Regions from separate parts of the Aquamicrobium lusatiense genome, predicted to be linked through region 1. Evidence: predicted binding sites of a transcription regulator. Region 1 holds the regulator's gene; each other region holds the start of a gene.

Region 1 (5,841 bases):
TGCCCTGTAGGCTTCCACGCCGAGCGCACCGTGGCGCTTGGAAAGCTTTGCGCCATCGGCACCGTGAATGAGCGGGATATGCGCCATCTCCGGCACCTGCCAGCCCATGGCATCATAGATGATGGTCTGCCGCGCCGCGTTGGTGAGATGGTCATCGCCGCGGATGATGTGGGTGACGCCCATGTCGTGGTCGTCCACCACCACTGCATGCATGTAGGTTGGATTTCCATCCGAGCGCAGGATGATGAAGTCATCAAGATCCTTGTTCGGAAAGCGCACATCGCCCTGAACGAGATCACGCACCAGGGTTTCTCCCTCGGTGGGTGCCTTGATGCGGATTGCGCCGGGAACGCCTTCGGGCGCTTCGGAAGGGTCACGATCGCGCCAGCGGCCATCATAGCGTGGCGGGCGCCCTTCGGCGCGTGCCTTTTCGCGCATTTCTTCCAGTTCCGCCGGTGTGGCGTAGCAGTAATAGGCCTTGCCCAGACCAACCAGTTCTTCCGCCACCTCGCGGTGCCGGCCGGCGCGCTCATACTGCGATACGGGATCGCCTTCCCATTTCAATCCAAGCCAGCTCAGGCCTTCGAGAATCGCAGCGGTAGCTGCATCTGTGGAGCGTTCCCGATCCGTATCCTCGATGCGCAGCAACATGGTGCCGCCGGTGTGGCGGGCATAAAGCCAGTTGAACAGCGCAGTGCGCGCACCGCCTATATGCAGGAAGCCCGTGGGCGAGGGGGCGAAGCGGGTGACGACCTTGTCAGACATTCAGTTCTCGCGAGGTGACGAAAGCCAGCTGCCGGACTTTCGCTGTTTGCGCGTTCATGTAGCATAGGAGGTGAGGGGTGCAAGGGGGAGGCTTGGTGACTTTGTCGTCGGCCGGCAGTCACGGCGCAAAGAATGCGCCTTTTGACGTCAGTGAGCGAAATCTTTTTGCTCTGCCGGAGGCAACGGCATTGCCGGCACCGCAGGCGCCCACCCTTCCGGAGGGCACTTCTCCCGCACTTTCTTCAGAGCGTGCTCCACTGCCTCCACGGCGATCGCGATTCCTGCAGGCAGCACATGTCACGCTGCCACTACGCAGATTCGGACGATCTGCTTCACTGGCGTTTGTGCTGGAAATGGAGCGTGGAGCCGGCTTTCTTCTCGTACCGGTGTTCCTGTCCATTGGCGTCGTATTCTACTTTTCGATGTCTCATGAACCTCGATGGACTGTGCTGCTTGGTCTGACCGGGGCTTCTGCGGTTTTGACATGGGCCGTACGCAGACATCACAAAATTCATCTGTGTTGCCTGGCTCTCCTATTTTGCATTTCCGGCGTCGCCCTCTCCAAGTTTCAGACATGGCGTCTGGATACCCGGGTGATCGGCTCCAACATCACCGTACGACTTACCGGCAGGGTCGTTGAAATTGAGGACATGGCGAGCGGGCGCAAGCGTCTGACAATCGATGTCGTGTCCACCGAGCGGCCGAAACTTCGCTACCAGCCGGAACGGGTACGAATTTCCGCTCGCAACCTGCCGCCGGAAATAGGCGCGGGCTCTGACGTGACCGGCCTCGTCCGCCTGCTACCGCCAAGCGGACCGATTCGACCGGACAGCTACGACACATCCTTTTCCAATTATTTTGGAGGCATTGGCGCGAGCGGCTTCTTTCTCTCCGGACCAAAGCTGTCCGAGCAGACTGACGCGCCATTGGCCACCCGCATCAGTGCTGCGATCGAGCGGGGGCGGCAGGCGGTTGCCGAGCGCATCAGACACAGAATCGGCGGGCCGGAAGGCGAAATCGCGGCAGCGCTGATCGTCGGGGTGCGGGCAGGCATTCCCGAAGAAATAAACGAGGCAATGCGCAAGACAGGCATCTATCACATTATCTCCATATCCGGCCTGCATATGGCGCTGGTGGCGGGTACGGTGATGGGATTGATGCGCGGATTGTTCGCCGCATTCCCGGATTTTTCCTCCCGTCATCCGGTCAGGAAATATGCAGCACTTACCGCACTTTTTGCGATTTTCGCCTACCTGCTGATCTCCGGCATGGTGGTTGCTGCCGTGCGCTCGTTCATCATGCTGGCCGTCATGCTGGTGGCCGTCCTGTTCGACCGAAGCGCGCTCACAATGCGCAATCTCGCCATTTCGGCGATCATCGTCATCCTGGTCACGCCCCATGAGGTGGTGGGGCCCAGCTTCCAGATGTCGTTCGCGGCAACGGCGGCGCTCGTCGGCGCCTATGCGGCATGGTCGGACTACAAGGCGCGCCGCCCTGTCGCGCGGGTTTACAAAAAGTCAGGCCTCGTTCGGTCGCTGATCCGCGCTCTGGTCACCATGATGATTGGCCTTGCCGCGACGTCCGTGGTTGCCGGTGTTGCCACGACCCTCTACGCGGCATGGCACTTTCAGCGCGTTGCACCGCTCAGCCTGCTGGCCAATCTGGCGGTGATGCCGGTCGTCTCGATCATTGTCATGCCTTTTGCTGTCTTTGCATCGCTCGCCATGCCTTTCGGGCTTGATGGCCCTCTCTTGCAGATCATGGGCAAGGGGCTGACGGCAGTGATTTTCCTTTCCGAAAAGATCGCGGACATGTCGCCAGTCGACGCGATCGGGCTGATTCCACCCGAGGCAGTGCTTCTGGCGACGATTGCGCTGGTGATTGCAACGATGACGACAACATGGCTGCGCCTTGTTGCACTGCCATTCGCCATAGGCAGCCTGCTCACGCTGGGTTCCGCCCGAACGCCTGACATTCTCATTTCAGAAGATGCCCGGCTGATTGCCGTCGCCATGGAAGGCGGGCAGGTTGCGGTCAACCGACCCCGCCCGAATGCCTTCACCATGGATAACTGGAGCCGGGCGATGGACTCTGAGATGGTATTGCCGCCAACCCGCGTAAAGCAGCCGGACGAAGGTATTTTTCTGCAGGATTTTATCGCCTCTGCGAAGCAGGAAAGTACAGCAGCAGGGTTTGTATGCTCCGGGAAAACATGTGCGTTGCGCAGTCCCTCTGGCCTGCTTGTCGTGCAGGCTCCGGATGCAGCTACGGCCGCCAAAGCATGTGCCCATGCAACAGTCATCGTGATCGAGGACGCGGTTACGCGTAGCCCATGCCGAAAATCTCAGGCAATTGTGGTGACCCGTCGGGAGCTGGCGCAAAAGGGAAGTGCCGAAGTCTATCTGGAAAAGATCGACACTGCTTCTGCTGTTGTTTCAGCCGGAAATTCATTGCCAATCATCGGAGAGCCAAAGGTGCGCTTCGCAATTGAAGGGAATTATCGGCCATGGCACACCCAGCGCCGATACTCGCGGGAAGCCCGTGGCTTGCCGCCCTATGAGAGAAAAGTTGCCTCAGCACCTGCGGAAACGCCTGTTCTCTCGGCCTCGGACAAGATCGAATAAGCGATAAAGACAGGGCGCATCCTGAACAGTGTGCACCTCCCTAGGCACGTCTGCTTGCGCGGGTGGGTAAAATGCAGACCCAGTTACGCGGGAAATCGAACATCGTGGCAGATCGCTCGACTGGCGGCTCACCTATGAAGATAAAATCTGCTCGCCGTTCGTACAGGCCGTAAAGTGCTCTTCAACTATCTGCGATCAACAGATTGATTCCAGCGTTTTAAGAGCGCTCAAATGGCGACATAAATATTTCGATCATTTCCCCAAGATGTTGTTTTAATATCCTGATAGATAATGTTTTTTCAGAACAGAGCGAAAACAAAAATCCGGTTCGCTCCGTTTCATTTCCGGATCAATAACGGCGGATCAATCCGACCAGCCTGCCTTGCACCTTGACGCGGTCGGGTCCGAAAATCCGGGTTTCGTAAGCCGGATTGGCGGCTTCAAGCGCGATGGAGGCGCCTTTGCGACGGAACCGCTTCAGGGTTGCTTCTTCCTCGTCAACGAGTGCCACGACTATATCGCCCGGGGTGGCTGTATCGCCGTTGCGGATGATGACGGTATCGCCATCAAAAATGCCTGCCTCGATCATGGAATCGCCCCGAACTTCGAGGGCATAATGCTCGCCGCCCGACAGCATCTCCGGCGGCACCGAAATGGAATGTGTCTTGTGCTGGATCGCATCGATCGGAACACCCGCAGCGATCCGCCCCATCACGGGGATGGAAACCGCCGAAGCGCTGTCATCGTCATTGCTGGCGACCTGCGGCTTGCGAACATCCTTTGCCGGCTGCCCAAGGCTTCCCTGAATGACGCTGGGTGAAAATTTTCGTGCGCTGTTTAGGCCGGGGGCAATGGAATCGGGCAGGCGCAGCACTTCCAGCGCACGCGCACGATTGGGCAGGCGACGGATGAACCCACGTTCTTCCAGTGCGGTGATCAGGCGATGGATGCCCGACTTCGAGGCAAGGTCCAGCGCTTCCTTCATTTCGTCGAAAGAGGGCGGAATGCCACTCTCCTTCAAACGCTCATGGATAAACAGAAGCAGTTCATGTTGCTTGCGCGTCAGCATAGGTTCCCCCGGCAGCGGCGAATCCAGAATCGGAAAACAAACCCGGAACAAACACTATATGTTCCAGTTGTGTTCCGCAACCGCTTAAAATCAGAACGATCCGGGACGGCTTCAACCGATCATCATCAACTGGCAGGGATCGCCGATTTCCGATGCTGGCTGGAAGGGGGCGCGTATGACGAGACCCCCGGATGCGGCCATGGTGCGCAGCATGGAGGAATCCTGTACACCGAAGGGCGTGGCAATCAGCTGGCCGTCGCGTTCCTCGATGGCGGCACGAACATAGTCCTGCCGATGGTCGTTGGCTGAAACCGGTGCCCCGAGCGTCGCTGTCCTGATGTCCTGATGGAAAGTCCGGCCGCCAAGGCGGGCGAGCAGAGGTTTCAGGAAAAGCTGCGAGCAGACGAGGCTTGCCACGGGATTTCCGGGCAGGCCCAGACATCTGATGTTGTCCATTCTGCCGAACATCAGCGGCTTTCCTGGCCGCATGGCGATCCGCCAGAAGTCGAGCGTCATGCCTTCGCGCGTCAGAACCTTGTGAACGAGATCGTGATCGCCGACGGAGGCTCCGCCAGATGTGACGATGACGTCCGCGCCGGCAGCAACAGCCTGCTTCACCAGCGCCGAGATTGCATCCTCGCGATCTGGTGCGATGCCAAGATCGAGAACATCGGCGCCCACGGCGCGGGCCGCGGCTGCGATGCCATAGCTGTTGGATGAAATGATCTGCCCCGGCCCCAGTTCGCTTCCCGGCAGGCACAATTCGTCGCCGGTGGCGATGATGGCGACCAGAGGCCGTTTGACGACCTTGAGGCGCGCGTGATTGGCCGAAGCGGCAAGCGAAAGCGCGCTGGCACGCATCAGATGGCCTTTTTCGACGAGAAGGTCGCCAGTCGTGAAATCCAGTCCGGCGCGCCGCACATTGCGACCGGCAGCGGTCGGCTCGCGCAGGCGAATGACGCCATCTGCCGGCCTGTCGACATTTTCCTGAATAACGACCGTATCGGTTCCAGCGGGCAGGGGTGCGCCGGTGAAGATGCGCACGCACTGGCCGGCCTCGACAGAGCCTGAAAATGTGCTGCCGGCGGCCACTTCGCCGATGACGGCCAATTCACCGTCCGTGGTCTGCGCGTCGGCGCCCTGCATGGCATAGCCATCCATCGCCGAGGCGTCGAACGGAGGCTGCGTACGCAGCGCCACGATTGACTCGGCAAGCACGCGATCATACGCATCCTTGAGGGGTACGCTTTCGCCATCGAGGGGTCCGACATCCTCCAGAAGGCGTTGCAGCGCCGTTTCCATCGGGACCAGCGCCATGTCAGGGTTCTGCCTTGTAGTCGCCTGATTTTCCTCCGGTCTTGGAGGTAAGCCTGATGTCGGAAA
Region 2 (5,841 bases), 1.0 Mb from region 1:
GATGGCGGGCCGTTGCGTAACCCATGTGGATCTCGAACCCGTAATGGGCATGTATCCGCCCGCAATCGGCCATCATGCGGTCGCGCATCACCTTGGCGACAATGGAGGCTGCGGCAATGGATTGCGAGCGCTGGTCGCCCTTGACCAGTGCGCGTCCGAGGCAGGGCAGGCCGGGCGGTACGTCACGGCCATCGGCGAGCGCAAGCTTCGGCTGAACGGAAAGAGCGCAGATGGCGCGGCGCATGGCTTCAAGGCTGGCCTTGCGGATGTCGCCGGCATCGATGCTTTCAGCGCAGACAGAAGAGATGCCGACAGCGCGGGCCGCACTCAGCACCGTTTCGAACAGAGCCTCGCGCTGGGCATGGCTGAGGCGCTTGGAATCGTCCAGCCCCGGCGGAATATTGTCTGGGTCCAGCACGACCGCCGCCGCCACAACAGGACCCGCGAGGGGACCCCGCCCCGCCTCATCCATGCCTGCCACAGGCCACAGTCCTTCGGCTCTTGCCGATGTCTCGAACGAGAAATCGGGGCGTTGGACAATATCGAAGAGAAGTGGAGAATCGGGGCGTAAGCGAACCATGATGCGGCGAAGTTCGCACTGGCCCCGATTCTCCGCAAGCCCCTGCCGCCGAGGGGAGCGGCGGGCAGGGGAAGCCGGAGGCGGGGGGAACGCCTTCCGGCCGAAGACAAGCCGGGACGACGGCTTGTCAGGACGAACATTCAAGAGCAGTCCTGCTTTCCACAGAAACCCTCTCAGCCCTTGTCTCACTCAACTCCAAACACAAACCGCTGCCGATCCAGCCGACCCGATTTTGCGCGAATGGCTACAGGCAACACAGACGCTGGTGCCGTTCTCCCGCGTGCGCGCCGGCGCCGTTCCAATCGGCTCCCGAAGCCTCGGGAGACCAGATCCGGATCCCGCCGCTTCAATGTCTTTGTGGCAGGGCAGACATCAGGCCGGCATTCTCTTCCAATTCCGGCCTGCCCCCGGTTTCAGAGCAGCATCAGCTGTTCGCTGTGCTTGCCGGCTACGAACTGGTCGGTTCGCAGGCTGAGGCGCTGTGTATTGAGGCCAAGTTTTTTTGCTGCAATCTCGAAGCGCCGGCCGATCTGCCATGCGTAGGGGCCGGCACCTTTCATGCGCTTGCCCCATTCCGCGTCATAGTCCTTGCCGTCGCGCATGGAGCGGATCAGGGACATGACGTGCCGGTAGCGGTCCGGATAGTTGCGCAGCAGCCAGTCCTTGAAGATGGGCGCCACTTCCAGTGGCAGACGCAGCACCACATAGCCGGCCTCGCGTGCCCCGGCGGCGCGCGCCGAGTCGAGGATGCGCTCCAGCTCCTGATCGTTGAGCCCCGGGATGATCGGCGCCACCAGAACCGATGTCGGGATGCCCGCATCCGCAAGCTGCCGAATGGTTTCCAGCCGCTTCGTCGGCGTCGCCGCGCGCGGTTCCATCGTGCGGGCCAGCCTGCGGTCCATGGTTGTGACCGACAGGGCCACCTTGGCAAGGCCCCGCTCCGCCATGCGTGCCAATATGTCGATGTCACGGGTGACCAGCGCCGACTTGGTGACGATGCCGACCGGATGGCCGCGCGCTTCCAGGACTTCCAGTATCTCGCGCATGATCCGGTACTGCTTCTCGATTGGCTGGTACGGATCGGTGTTGGTGCCGATGGCGATGGTGCGCGGCGTATAGCCTTCCTTCGACAGTTCCTTGTCCAGAAGGCGCGCCGCATCCGGCTTGGCAAACAGCCTGGCCTCGAAATCCAATCCCGGTGACAGGCCCATATAGGCATGGGTGGGGCGTGCGAAGCAGTAGACGCAGCCATGCTCGCAACCACGATAGGGGTTCACCGAACGGTCGAAGGAAATGTCGGGGGAGCTGTTGCGGGTGATGATGGTGCGCGGCCGCTCCACCTGAACTTCCGTCTTGAACGGCGGCAGTTCCTCAAGGCTTTCCCAGCCATCGTCGAACACATGGCGGCTGACCGTCTCATAGCGACCGGAGGGATTGATGCCGGCGGCGCGCCCGCGGGCCCTGTCAGGCCTCAGGCGCAGGCCGCTCTGCTCTATCATCGCATTGGCCATTTCGCTGCGTCCCGTTCCGAAAGCTGCAACATCCGCCTGCACGATTGGTTCCATCCTGGCCTTCTCCCAAGAGGTGGGCTGAGACTGGCGAATCTCTGTTCTCATGAAATTATTCCTATCCAAAAATGAGAACAAAGCAAGAACTTTGTTATGTGAACTGGGCTGGGCCGACTTGCAACTGGCGCTGTTCCAGCCTGTGGGCTATCAGGCACGTATGCTCAGCGTCATCATCGAGACATGCAACGACGAGGAAGCTCTGGCACGGACGCTCGCTTCGCTGGTGTCGGGCGCGGTGGAGGGGCTGGTGCGTGATGTCGTGGTCTGCGATCTGGGCTCCGGCGACGCAACACGTCAGGTCGCGGAACATGCAGGTTGCGTGTGGACGACAGGCGGCATCGCCGATGCCGTCAAGACGGCGAAAGGCGACTGGCTGCTGCTGCTGGAACCGGGCGCGCGCCTGCTCGGCGACTGGACGGAAGCCGTGGCGGTTCACGCAGCCCGATCCGGCGCGGCAGCGCGTTTTTCGAGAGACCGGTCGAGCCGGGCACCCTTCCTCGCGCGCATGCTTTCACGGCCGGGGCCTCTGGCGCAGGGGCTGCTTTTGCCACGCAGGCAGGCCGTGGTGCTCGCGCGGCACGCAGACAGTGCCGCAGCACTCGCAAGAGGACTGGCGATGAAAACCCTGAGGGCTGCGATCCTGCCGGCAGACCGCAAGGAGAAGAAGAGCAGCGACCACTACAGCAGCAGGACGGTTGCGCGCTGAGCTGTCAGGCTATGAGGCGCGGCTCCGTCGTTGCTACACGAAGGGCTGCCCGACCTTGTGCTTCGCCGGCACCAGCCGCTTCAGATAGGCATAGCCTTCTTCGGAAAGCCGGTTTTCCTGCCGGTGCAGGAAGCTGTCCGGCATGTGCCGCGTCTTGCCGGCAACATCGGCGAGCGGAACTTTGGCGAGGACCGTGCTGCCGTCATGCTGGAGTGCAACCGAGCCGCTGCCTTCGCCCGCAACCTGCACCGCGAAAGCGCCGGCTTCGAAGGCTTCACGAGCATCTGTCTGGCTTATGGAGCCGACATTGCCGCGCAGCAGGAAGCCGAAGGCATCCACCCGCGCGCGCTTGCCGGGAAGATGTTCGGCAAGCGCGTGTTCCAGCGCTGCGGTCAGATCGCTGCCCGAAAGCTTGACATTGCCGTGCTGGTCGCGTTCCAGCCGCTCCGGCGGTACGAGGCTTTCGACAAGCGCTCTGCCATCGGCCGTGGACACGCCTTCCGACACCGCGACCACGCAGCGCCCGTGGCGGTCGTAGGTCGAGCGGACATCATCGATGAAACGTGGAATGTCGAAGGCGCGTTCCGGCACATAGATGAGGTGCGGGCCGCTCGTCTCGTCCTGCTGCCATGCGGCGGACGCGGCGGTGAGGAAGCCGGCATGACGGCCCATGACGATGCCGACATAGATGCCGGGCAGGGCCCGGAAATCGAGATCGACCGACAGGAACGCTCCGGCGACGAACTCGGCCGCCGAGATGAAGCCCGGCGTATGGTCGTTCTCCACCAGATCGTTGTCGATGGTCTTGGGCGCATGCACCATGGCGATGGAACCGCCGGCAGCATCGCTGAGAATCTGCTGGGTGCCGGCGGTGTCGTTGCCGCCGATATAGATGAAGGCTTCCGCGTCGACCTTCTTCAGGCCCGACAGGATCAGGTCGCAATAGGCGGCATCTGGCTTGTCGCGGGTGGAACCCAGCGCCGAACCGGGAGTGCCGGCGATGAGGCGCAGCCGTTCCTCGGGAAGGTCGGTGAGATCGACATAGTTGCCGTCGCGTATGCCGCGCACACCATGCAGGGAACCGAGCACGCGCGCGCCGGGGTGGCGCTTGCGAACCTCAAGAACCGCGCCGGCCAGCGTCTGGTTGATGACCGCGGTGGGGCCGCCGCCTTGCGCGATGACGAAAGTTCCGGCCATGCTGACCTCCCGAATGTTCGAAATATATACGACTGCGCGTCTTGTATCGACGCGCAGTCGTATATTCAAACCGATTCGGGAAGTGGGTCAGATAACGACCACCGGATTGCGTTTCGAGGCCCGATTGTAGAGGTCGATGATATCCTGATTGATCAGCCGCACGCAGCCTGACGACACGGACTGGCCGATGCTCCACCATTCTGGAGAACCATGGATGCGGTAGAGCGTGTCCTGCCCGTTCTGGAAGATGTAAAGGGCGCGCGCGCCGAGCGGATTGTCGAGACCGCCGGGCTGGCCGTTCTGCCATTTCACCAGTTCGGGCCTACGCTGGATCATCTCGCGCGGCGGTGTCCAGGTGGGCCATTCGCGGCCATATTGTATGTTGGCGCGGCCCGACCACGAAAAGCCGGCCTTGCCGACGCCCACGCCATAGCGGATCGCCTCGCCGCCCGGCTGCACGAGATAGAGCAGGCATTCCTTGGTATGAACGACGATCGTTCCGGGCGCCTCTCCGGTCGGGTCGACCACGATCTGGCGGCGGAACTGCGGCTTGATTTTCTGATAGGGCACTTCCGGAACGGAAAAGCCGCCGTCCGTCACCGCCGCATACATGACATCCGGGCTGGTGATCTGCCGATCGACGCTGATCGAGGGGCGCATGGGCTTGATCGAGCCGGTGGAACCGTAATCGAGGTTCAGCGCATCAAAGCCCGATGAGGCTGTGCTGCAGCCGCTGGCGGCCATCAGCGCGGTTGCGCCCATGCCCTGCAGCAGCAGGCGGCGGGGAAGAACCGGCGCACCCGGCTCGCCTGCGGCCGGCGATGACTGGTTCCGCGGCAACTCTGACATGTGTTTGATCCTGCGATACCGGCCGGGCCCCCAAGGTCCGGCACTCGCAGGTATTTTCAGCAGTCATGGTTTACAAACCGTGAAGCTTTCCCGGAACGGTTGCATTTCCGTTTGCCTGTCAGGCGGCCTGCGACTCCCAACTCGGGAAGGGATCGGGCAGGTCGCGCCAGCGGCCGGGCATGAAATCCCGCTCGGGCACGAGGCAGGCGTCGAGCTCGGCCCGGATCGCGGCCTCGTCCATCGGGTCGCAGCCGATGAACACGATCTCCTGCCTGCGGTCGCCCCACATGTCATCGAGATAGGGCCGCATGGCCGCGTGCCATTCGGGATGATCGGGCCAGCGCTGTTTCGGCACCGAGGCCCACCACAGGCCGCGCTTGCCCGTGCGCACCAGCGCGCCGGCATGGCTGAGTTCGCCGACATAGTGCGGGCGCGTCGCCAGCCAGAAGAAGCCCTTGGCGCGCACCACGCCCGGCCACGAGCGGTTGACGAACGCCTTGAGCTTCACCGGGACGAACGGCCGGCGCTCGCGATAGACGAAGGAGCGGATGCCGTATTCTTCCGTTTCCGGCACATGGTCGGCGAAGCCGTTGAGCTCCTTGAACCAGAGCGGATGGGTCTCGGCCTTGTCGAAATCGAAGCGGCCGGTGTCGAGTACCTTGTCGAGCGCCACATTGCCGAAATCGGTTTCGATCAGCTCGGCATCGGGGTTCAGGGAGCGCACGATCCTGCGGGCCATGTCCAGATTGCGCGCCGGTGTGTCGGACACCTTATTGAGGATGATGACATCGGCGAACTCGATCTGCTCGACCAGAAGATCGACGATGGCGCGGTCGTCCGCGTCGCCGGCGATCTCGCCGCGATCTCGCAGGAAATCCTGCGAGCCGTAGTCGGTGAGAAGGTTGGCGGCATCGACCACCGTGACCATGGTGTCCAGCCGG
Region 3 (5,841 bases), 1.9 Mb from region 1:
CACGCCCGTCCAGCCCGGTGGCGTTCAGCGCGGCGTGGTCGTTGGGAACGATGCCGTCGATATACTCCTGAACCAGAAGCCGCTCGGAACTCCATTCGGAGAAGATGCGCGGAATCTTTATCCGCTCCATGGCCGCGAGATTTTGCGCCACGGCCTCGCAATTGCGGCCCTCGGCGGCAAGGTCGAGTTCCTCGCCCATCGCCGCGCCCAGGTGATTGAGGATTTCGCGCGGACGGTAGCGGGCGAATTCCGGCCATTGCGCCTCGACCAGCCCAGCCGCATGCGACAGCAATCTGAGATCGGCCTCGACCAGCGGCCTGAGGCCTGCCCGGCGCACCTTGACGACGACATCGGTGCCGTCGTGCAGCGTGGCGCGATGGACCTGCGCGATGGAGCCGGCGGCGAGCGCCGTGTGTGCGAAGCTGAGGAACACCGTATCGGGCGATGCGCCGAGGTCTTCCTCCACCTGCGCCCGGATCGCCTCCCACGGCTCGGGCGCGACATCGCTTTGCAACTTCTCCAGCTCGGTAATCCACTCCGGCGACAGGAGATCGGCGCGCGTCGACAGGATCTGGCCAAGCTTGATGAAGGTCGGCCCAAGCGATTCGATGGCAAGTCGCAGCCGTTCCGGCTGTGACAGGCTTTCGGCGTCCGCATGGAGCGCGCGCCCGCGTCGTTTCGGCAGGAGGCCGCCGAGGCCAAGCCGGATGGCGATGTCGTCGACGCCGAAGCGCACCAGCACAGCGGCGATCTCGGCGATGCGCTTGTGGTCGCGGGCTGCGGCGAAGGTGGTTTCGAGAACGGTCATCGCACTATCCCGCAAGCCAGCGATAGATGAGGTAGAGCAGAACCGCCCAGATGACGACTAGAATGCCCAGAATGACCGCCGCCGCCAGCAGCGGGCGCTTGAACCAGCGCGCGATCCAGCGGTCGGCCTTTTCGCCGGCCTCGAGATGGACCCCGGCCGGCAGCCGTTTCGCTATGAAGCCGACGGCCGCCGGCACGATGATCAGATCGTCGACGACGCCAAGCAGGGGAATGGTGAAGGGGATCAGGTCGATCGGGCTGAGCAGGTACAATCCCGTGGCAAGGCTGGCGAGCCGCAGCCAGCGCGGTGTACGCGGATCGCGAAACGCATACCACAGCACCACGGCCTCGCGCCGGAATGCAAGGAAACGCCGCTTGAGAATGCCGAAAACAGCCAATCAGAAATCCTCCAAGCCGAGACGGATAAGATAGGCGTCTTCACGCGATGCTCAAGGTTTTGCAGCGCGGTCTTGCCGGCGCAACGGGCAGCCCTATCTGGAAACGGAATCCCCGACATCGGCCCGGCCTGTTTTACGCAGCCAGCCTTGACGGGATCGATATGGAACATATAGTGAACAAAATCATGAAGAGAACGCTGCAGCAACGTCTCGCCATTCTTTCCGACGCCGCCAAATATGACGCCTCCTGCGCATCGTCCGGCGGTCAGCGCCGGGATTCGCGGGCCGGTGGACTGGGGTCTGCCGGCGGCTCGGGCATATGCCACGCCTATGCGCCGGACGGGCGCTGCATCTCGCTGCTCAAGATCCTGCTGACCAACTTCTGCATTTATGATTGTGCCTATTGCATCAACCGCTCGTCGAGCAATGTCGAGCGGGCCCGCTTCACGCCGCAGGAGGTGGTGTGGCTGACGCTGGAGTTCTACCGCCGCAACTATATCGAAGGCCTGTTCCTGTCTTCCGGCATTATTCGCTCTTCCGATTACACGATGGAGCAGATGGTGCGCGTGGCGCGCGACCTGCGCACGGTTCACAATTTCAACGGCTACATTCACCTCAAGACGATCCCCGAGGCGTCGCCGGCGCTTATCGAGGAGGCGGGGCTCTATGCCGACCGGCTTTCCATCAATATCGAGCTGCCGACGGAAACCGGCATGGCTGATCTCGCGCCCGAAAAGCAGACTCCCGTCATTCGTCGTGCCATGGCGGATGTGCGCCTTGGCATCGAAGATGCCGCAGACCGGACGCTGGGCGGCCGCCCGCGCCGGAAATTCGCGCCGGCGGGACAGTCGACGCAGATGATCGTCGGGGCCGATGGCGCCGACGATTCCACCATTCTCGCCAGCAGCGCCGGGCTCTACGGCAGCTACGGGCTGAAGCGGGTATATTATTCGGCGTTCAGCCCGATCCCGGACGCCTCGTCGCGCCTGCCGCCGCAGAAGCCGCCGTTGATGCGTGAGCACCGTCTCTATCAGGCCGACTGGCTCTATCGCTTCTACGGTTTCGAGGTGGCCGAGATCACGGCGGCCGGGACCGACGGCATGCTCGATCTCGACATCGATCCGAAGCTCGCCTGGGCGCTGGCGCACCGCGACCGCTTCCCGGTCGACGTCAACCGGGCGGGGCGGGAAATGCTGCTGAGGGTGCCGGGTTTCGGGGTGCGCACGGTGGATGCGCTGATCGCCGCGCGCCGTCATCGCCGCGTACGGATCGAGGATCTCGGCCGGCTGAAGGTGTCGCTGCGCAAGGTCAGGCCGTTCATCATTGCCGAAGGGTGGACGCCGCTACGGCTCATCGACCGGCAGGATCTGCGCGCGCTGTTCGAGCCGCCGCCCATGCAGATGTCGCTGCTGTGATGCCGGGCCTGTGATGCCGGGGTTGTGATGTACAGGATCTGTCTTTCCCGCAGGGGCGATTTCGGCGAATGGCGCGACAAGGCGCGCATGCTGCTGCAGACGGGCATCGCGCCTCACGAGGTGGACTGGTGCCTCGAAAGCGAGGGCGGGCTGTTCGCCGAGCCGGATCGGGCTTTGCCCGAGGCAAGGTCGGCCATGCCGCGGCCCGTGGTGCCCGCGTCCTTTCCGGAACTGGCCGAAGCCATCGTCTGCCACAGCGATCCCGGTCGTTTCGCGCTGCTTTATCGGCTGCTTTACAGGTTGCAAGGCGAGCGAAAGCTTTTGTCCGTGGCTTCCGATGCAGATGTGGCGCAGGCCGGAAGGCTGGCGAAATCCGTGCGGCGCGACTGCCACAAGATGACGGCCTTCGTGCGCTTCCGTGAACTCGCGCATCCGGGCGAGGGCTGCCGGCGGCGCTTTGCGGCCTGGTTCGAGCCGGATCATTTCATCGTCGCGCGCACCGCGCCCTTCTTCGCGGCGCGCTTTGCCGACATGGACTGGACGATCCTCACGCCGAAAGGGTCCGCGACCTTCGAGTCCGGAAAGTTGCGGGTCTCGCACGAGCCGGCGGCAAAGCCCGACCTTGCCGATCCGGCCGACGCGCTGTGGCTGACCTACTATGCCTCGATCTTCAATCCGGCGCGGGTGAAGGTGAAGGCGATGCAGGCCGAGATGCCGAAGAAATACTGGAAGAATCTGCCCGAAGCCGCCCTGATTCCGGAACTGGTTGCCAGCGCGCAGGCGCGCGTGGCGGACATGGCCCGGCAGGAGGCGCTTGCGCCGCCGGCCTTTCATGCCCGGGTTCAGTCCCTGCATGAAGCGCGGCAGGCCGCGCCGCCTGCCACGCCGCTGGCGGCCCTGCGCCAGCAGGCCAGCGCCTGCACCCGCTGTCCCCTGCATTGCCATGCCACGCAGACCGTGTTCGGCGAAGGGCCGGAAGCGGCCGACCTCATGTTCGTGGGCGAGCAGCCGGGCGACCGGGAGGACCTTGCCGGCCGGCCTTTCGTCGGTCCCGCAGGGCAACTGTTCGACAGGACGCTGGGGGAAGTGGGCATCGACCGGGGCAGGGCCTATGTCACCAACGCGGTGAAGCATTTCAAGTTCGAGCCGCGCGGCAAGCGTCGTATTCACCGCACGCCCAACGCGGGCGAAGTCGAGCGTTGTCGCTGGTGGCTGGAGCAGGAAATCGAGGCCGTGAAGCCTCGCCTCGTGGTTGCGATGGGGGCAACCGCGCTTGGCGCGCTGACCGGCCGCAAGCAGCGGCTGGGCGATGTGCGTGGCAGGTTGCTGCCGTTTGGTGGCGGGCGTTCCCTGTTCGTGACGGTCCACCCCTCCTATCTGCTGCGCATTCCGGATCCGGTTCGCGCCGCCGGGGAGATGACGCAATTTCGCAACGATCTGGCAACCATTGCTTCCAAAACCACTGGTTGAACCGTTACAAACTCCATTCCTGCTTGCACGCAGGTGGAGAAACTGTTTTCCTCGCGGATAAAGGCCCGGCTGAAACAAATAGTGACCAACGGGGTCTGAGCAGGCAATCGCAGGAGGCTCCCGATGCCGGCTTCGTTGACCACCTCTTTCGGCAAGCAATTGCCCGCGGGAATCGTTGCAAACCGGATGCTGGGCGAAGCCCTTGCTTTCGACTGGTCGAAGACAGCCGCCGGTGCCATGGATGACTGGCCCATGGCGTTGCGTGTCATGGCCCGCACGGTTCTGGGTGCATCGGCGCCGATGTCTATCCTGATCGGACGCGACGGGCTGGTTCTCTACAATGATACGGTCAGCGAGATTTTCGGCGATACTTATCTTGGGTCGATCGGCAGGCCGATTACGGAAGTGCTCAGTGAAGCCGCCGATTTCTACAGACGCACAATCGAAGATTGCTATTGCGGCAAGTCGCACAGTTACAAGGATCAGCCGCTGAAACTGCGGCGCAATGGCAATCTCGAAACCGCATGGTTCAATCTGGATTTCTCGCCGATCCGTGACGAATTCGGCATGCCTTGCGGTGTGTTGCTGCACTCCTTCGAAACCACGGAGCGGGTTACGGCCCTGCGGGCCAGACGCCGTGCCGACGAACGCCTGAGCATTGCGATATCGGCGTCCGGGCTGGTCGGCATCTGGGATCTCGATGTCGCGACCCTGTCGTGTACCGGAGATCAGGGATTTGCGCTCATCTACGGTGTGGAACCGGAAGTTGCCGCGGCGGGGGTCGGAAAGGAAAGGATGACATCGGCCATCCATGCCGAGGACAGGCGCACCGTTCTGGAGACGCTGTATGAGGCGATCGACCTGAAGCAGGAGTTCCGGTGCCAGTATCGCGTGGTGTCGCCTTGCGGCAAGGTGCGATGGGTGATGGCCTCGGGACGGCTGACGAAAGGAACATGCGGGCTCGAAACGCACATGATCGGCGTCGTGCTCGACGTCACGGAGCAGATGGAGACGGCTGCGGCCCTCGCCGACAGCGAGTTTCGTTTCGACACGCTGACCGACACGCTGCCGCAGATCATATGGAGCGGAACGGCGGACGGTGTGCTCGACTATGTCAGCCGACGCTGGTTCGAATTCATCGGGATCGCCGAAGACGAGGTTGAGGGCAGGCCGACCTGGGTGGAGCTTCTTCATCCCGAGGACAGGGAGCGGGTGGCCGCCTGCTGGAAGGAATCGCTGGCCACAGGCAAGACTTACGACGTCGATTACCGCATGCTGCACAGGTCTGGCGAATATCGCTGGCTGCGGGTGATGGCGCTGCCCCAGCGCGACAGCAATGGCCGGCTCAAACGCTGGTTCGGGACCGCCACGGATATTCATGAGTCGCGGCTTGCGGTGGAAGAGCGCGAGCTGGTCGCCCGCGAACTCAACCATCGCATCAAGAACATCTTTTCCATTGTCGGCGGCATGATCGGCCTGTCGATGCGCGAGCGGCCGGACATGAAGGAGTTCGCGGAGGAACTGCGCGGGCGGCTGCTGGCGCTCAACGATGCGCATGACTTCATCCGACCGGACGACCGCGCGCGCACGGCGCAGCGTGTTTCCCATTCCTTCCAGAAATTGCTGCAGCGGCTTTTGCAGCCCTACGATGACGAAAACGGCCAGCGCATCTCCATAGAAGGCCCGGATGCGCGCATCGATGCCGGGGCTGCGACGCCGCTCGCGTTGGTCTTTCACGAACTGGCGACCAA

What was found. The regulator LexA, encoded in region 1, represses DNA repair genes until DNA is damaged. The targets are predictions, from matches to a motif close to TGTTCNNNNTGTGTTCNG.
Region 2: HNR59_RS06850 (PA0069 family radical SAM protein) is a predicted target of LexA. The motif match lies at 2,219-2,236, and genes of this name have one in related genera.
Region 3: HNR59_RS02660 (putative DNA modification/repair radical SAM protein) is a predicted target of LexA. The motif match lies at 1,368-1,385, and genes of this name have one in related genera.

Annotation. Positions count from the first base shown of each region.
Region 1 covers NZ_JACHEU010000001.1:2,455,904-2,461,744, reverse strand. The annotation lists gene gltX (glutamate--tRNA ligase) at 1-765, opposite strand, end outside; gene HNR59_RS11795 (ComEC/Rec2 family competence protein) at 861-3,389, shown strand; gene lexA (transcriptional repressor LexA) at 3,739-4,458, opposite strand; gene HNR59_RS11785 (molybdopterin molybdotransferase MoeA) at 4,570-5,775, opposite strand; gene moaC (cyclic pyranopterin monophosphate synthase MoaC) at 5,777-5,841, opposite strand, start outside.
Region 2 covers NZ_JACHEU010000001.1:1,430,816-1,436,656, forward strand. The annotation lists gene HNR59_RS06845 (ribonuclease HII) at 1-580, opposite strand, end outside; gene HNR59_RS06850 (PA0069 family radical SAM protein) at 994-2,145, opposite strand; gene HNR59_RS06855 (glycosyltransferase) at 2,264-2,854, shown strand; gene HNR59_RS06860 (diphosphate--fructose-6-phosphate 1-phosphotransferase) at 2,888-4,051, opposite strand; gene HNR59_RS06865 (L,D-transpeptidase) at 4,139-4,900, opposite strand; gene zigA (zinc metallochaperone GTPase ZigA) at 5,019-5,841, opposite strand, start outside.
Region 3 covers NZ_JACHEU010000001.1:523,027-528,867, reverse strand. The annotation lists gene HNR59_RS02670 (ABC1 kinase family protein) at 1-808, opposite strand, end outside; gene HNR59_RS02665 (YkvA family protein) at 813-1,205, opposite strand; gene HNR59_RS02660 (putative DNA modification/repair radical SAM protein) at 1,391-2,620, shown strand; gene HNR59_RS02655 (UdgX family uracil-DNA binding protein) at 2,648-4,090, shown strand; gene HNR59_RS02650 (PAS domain-containing protein) at 4,214-5,841, shown strand, end outside.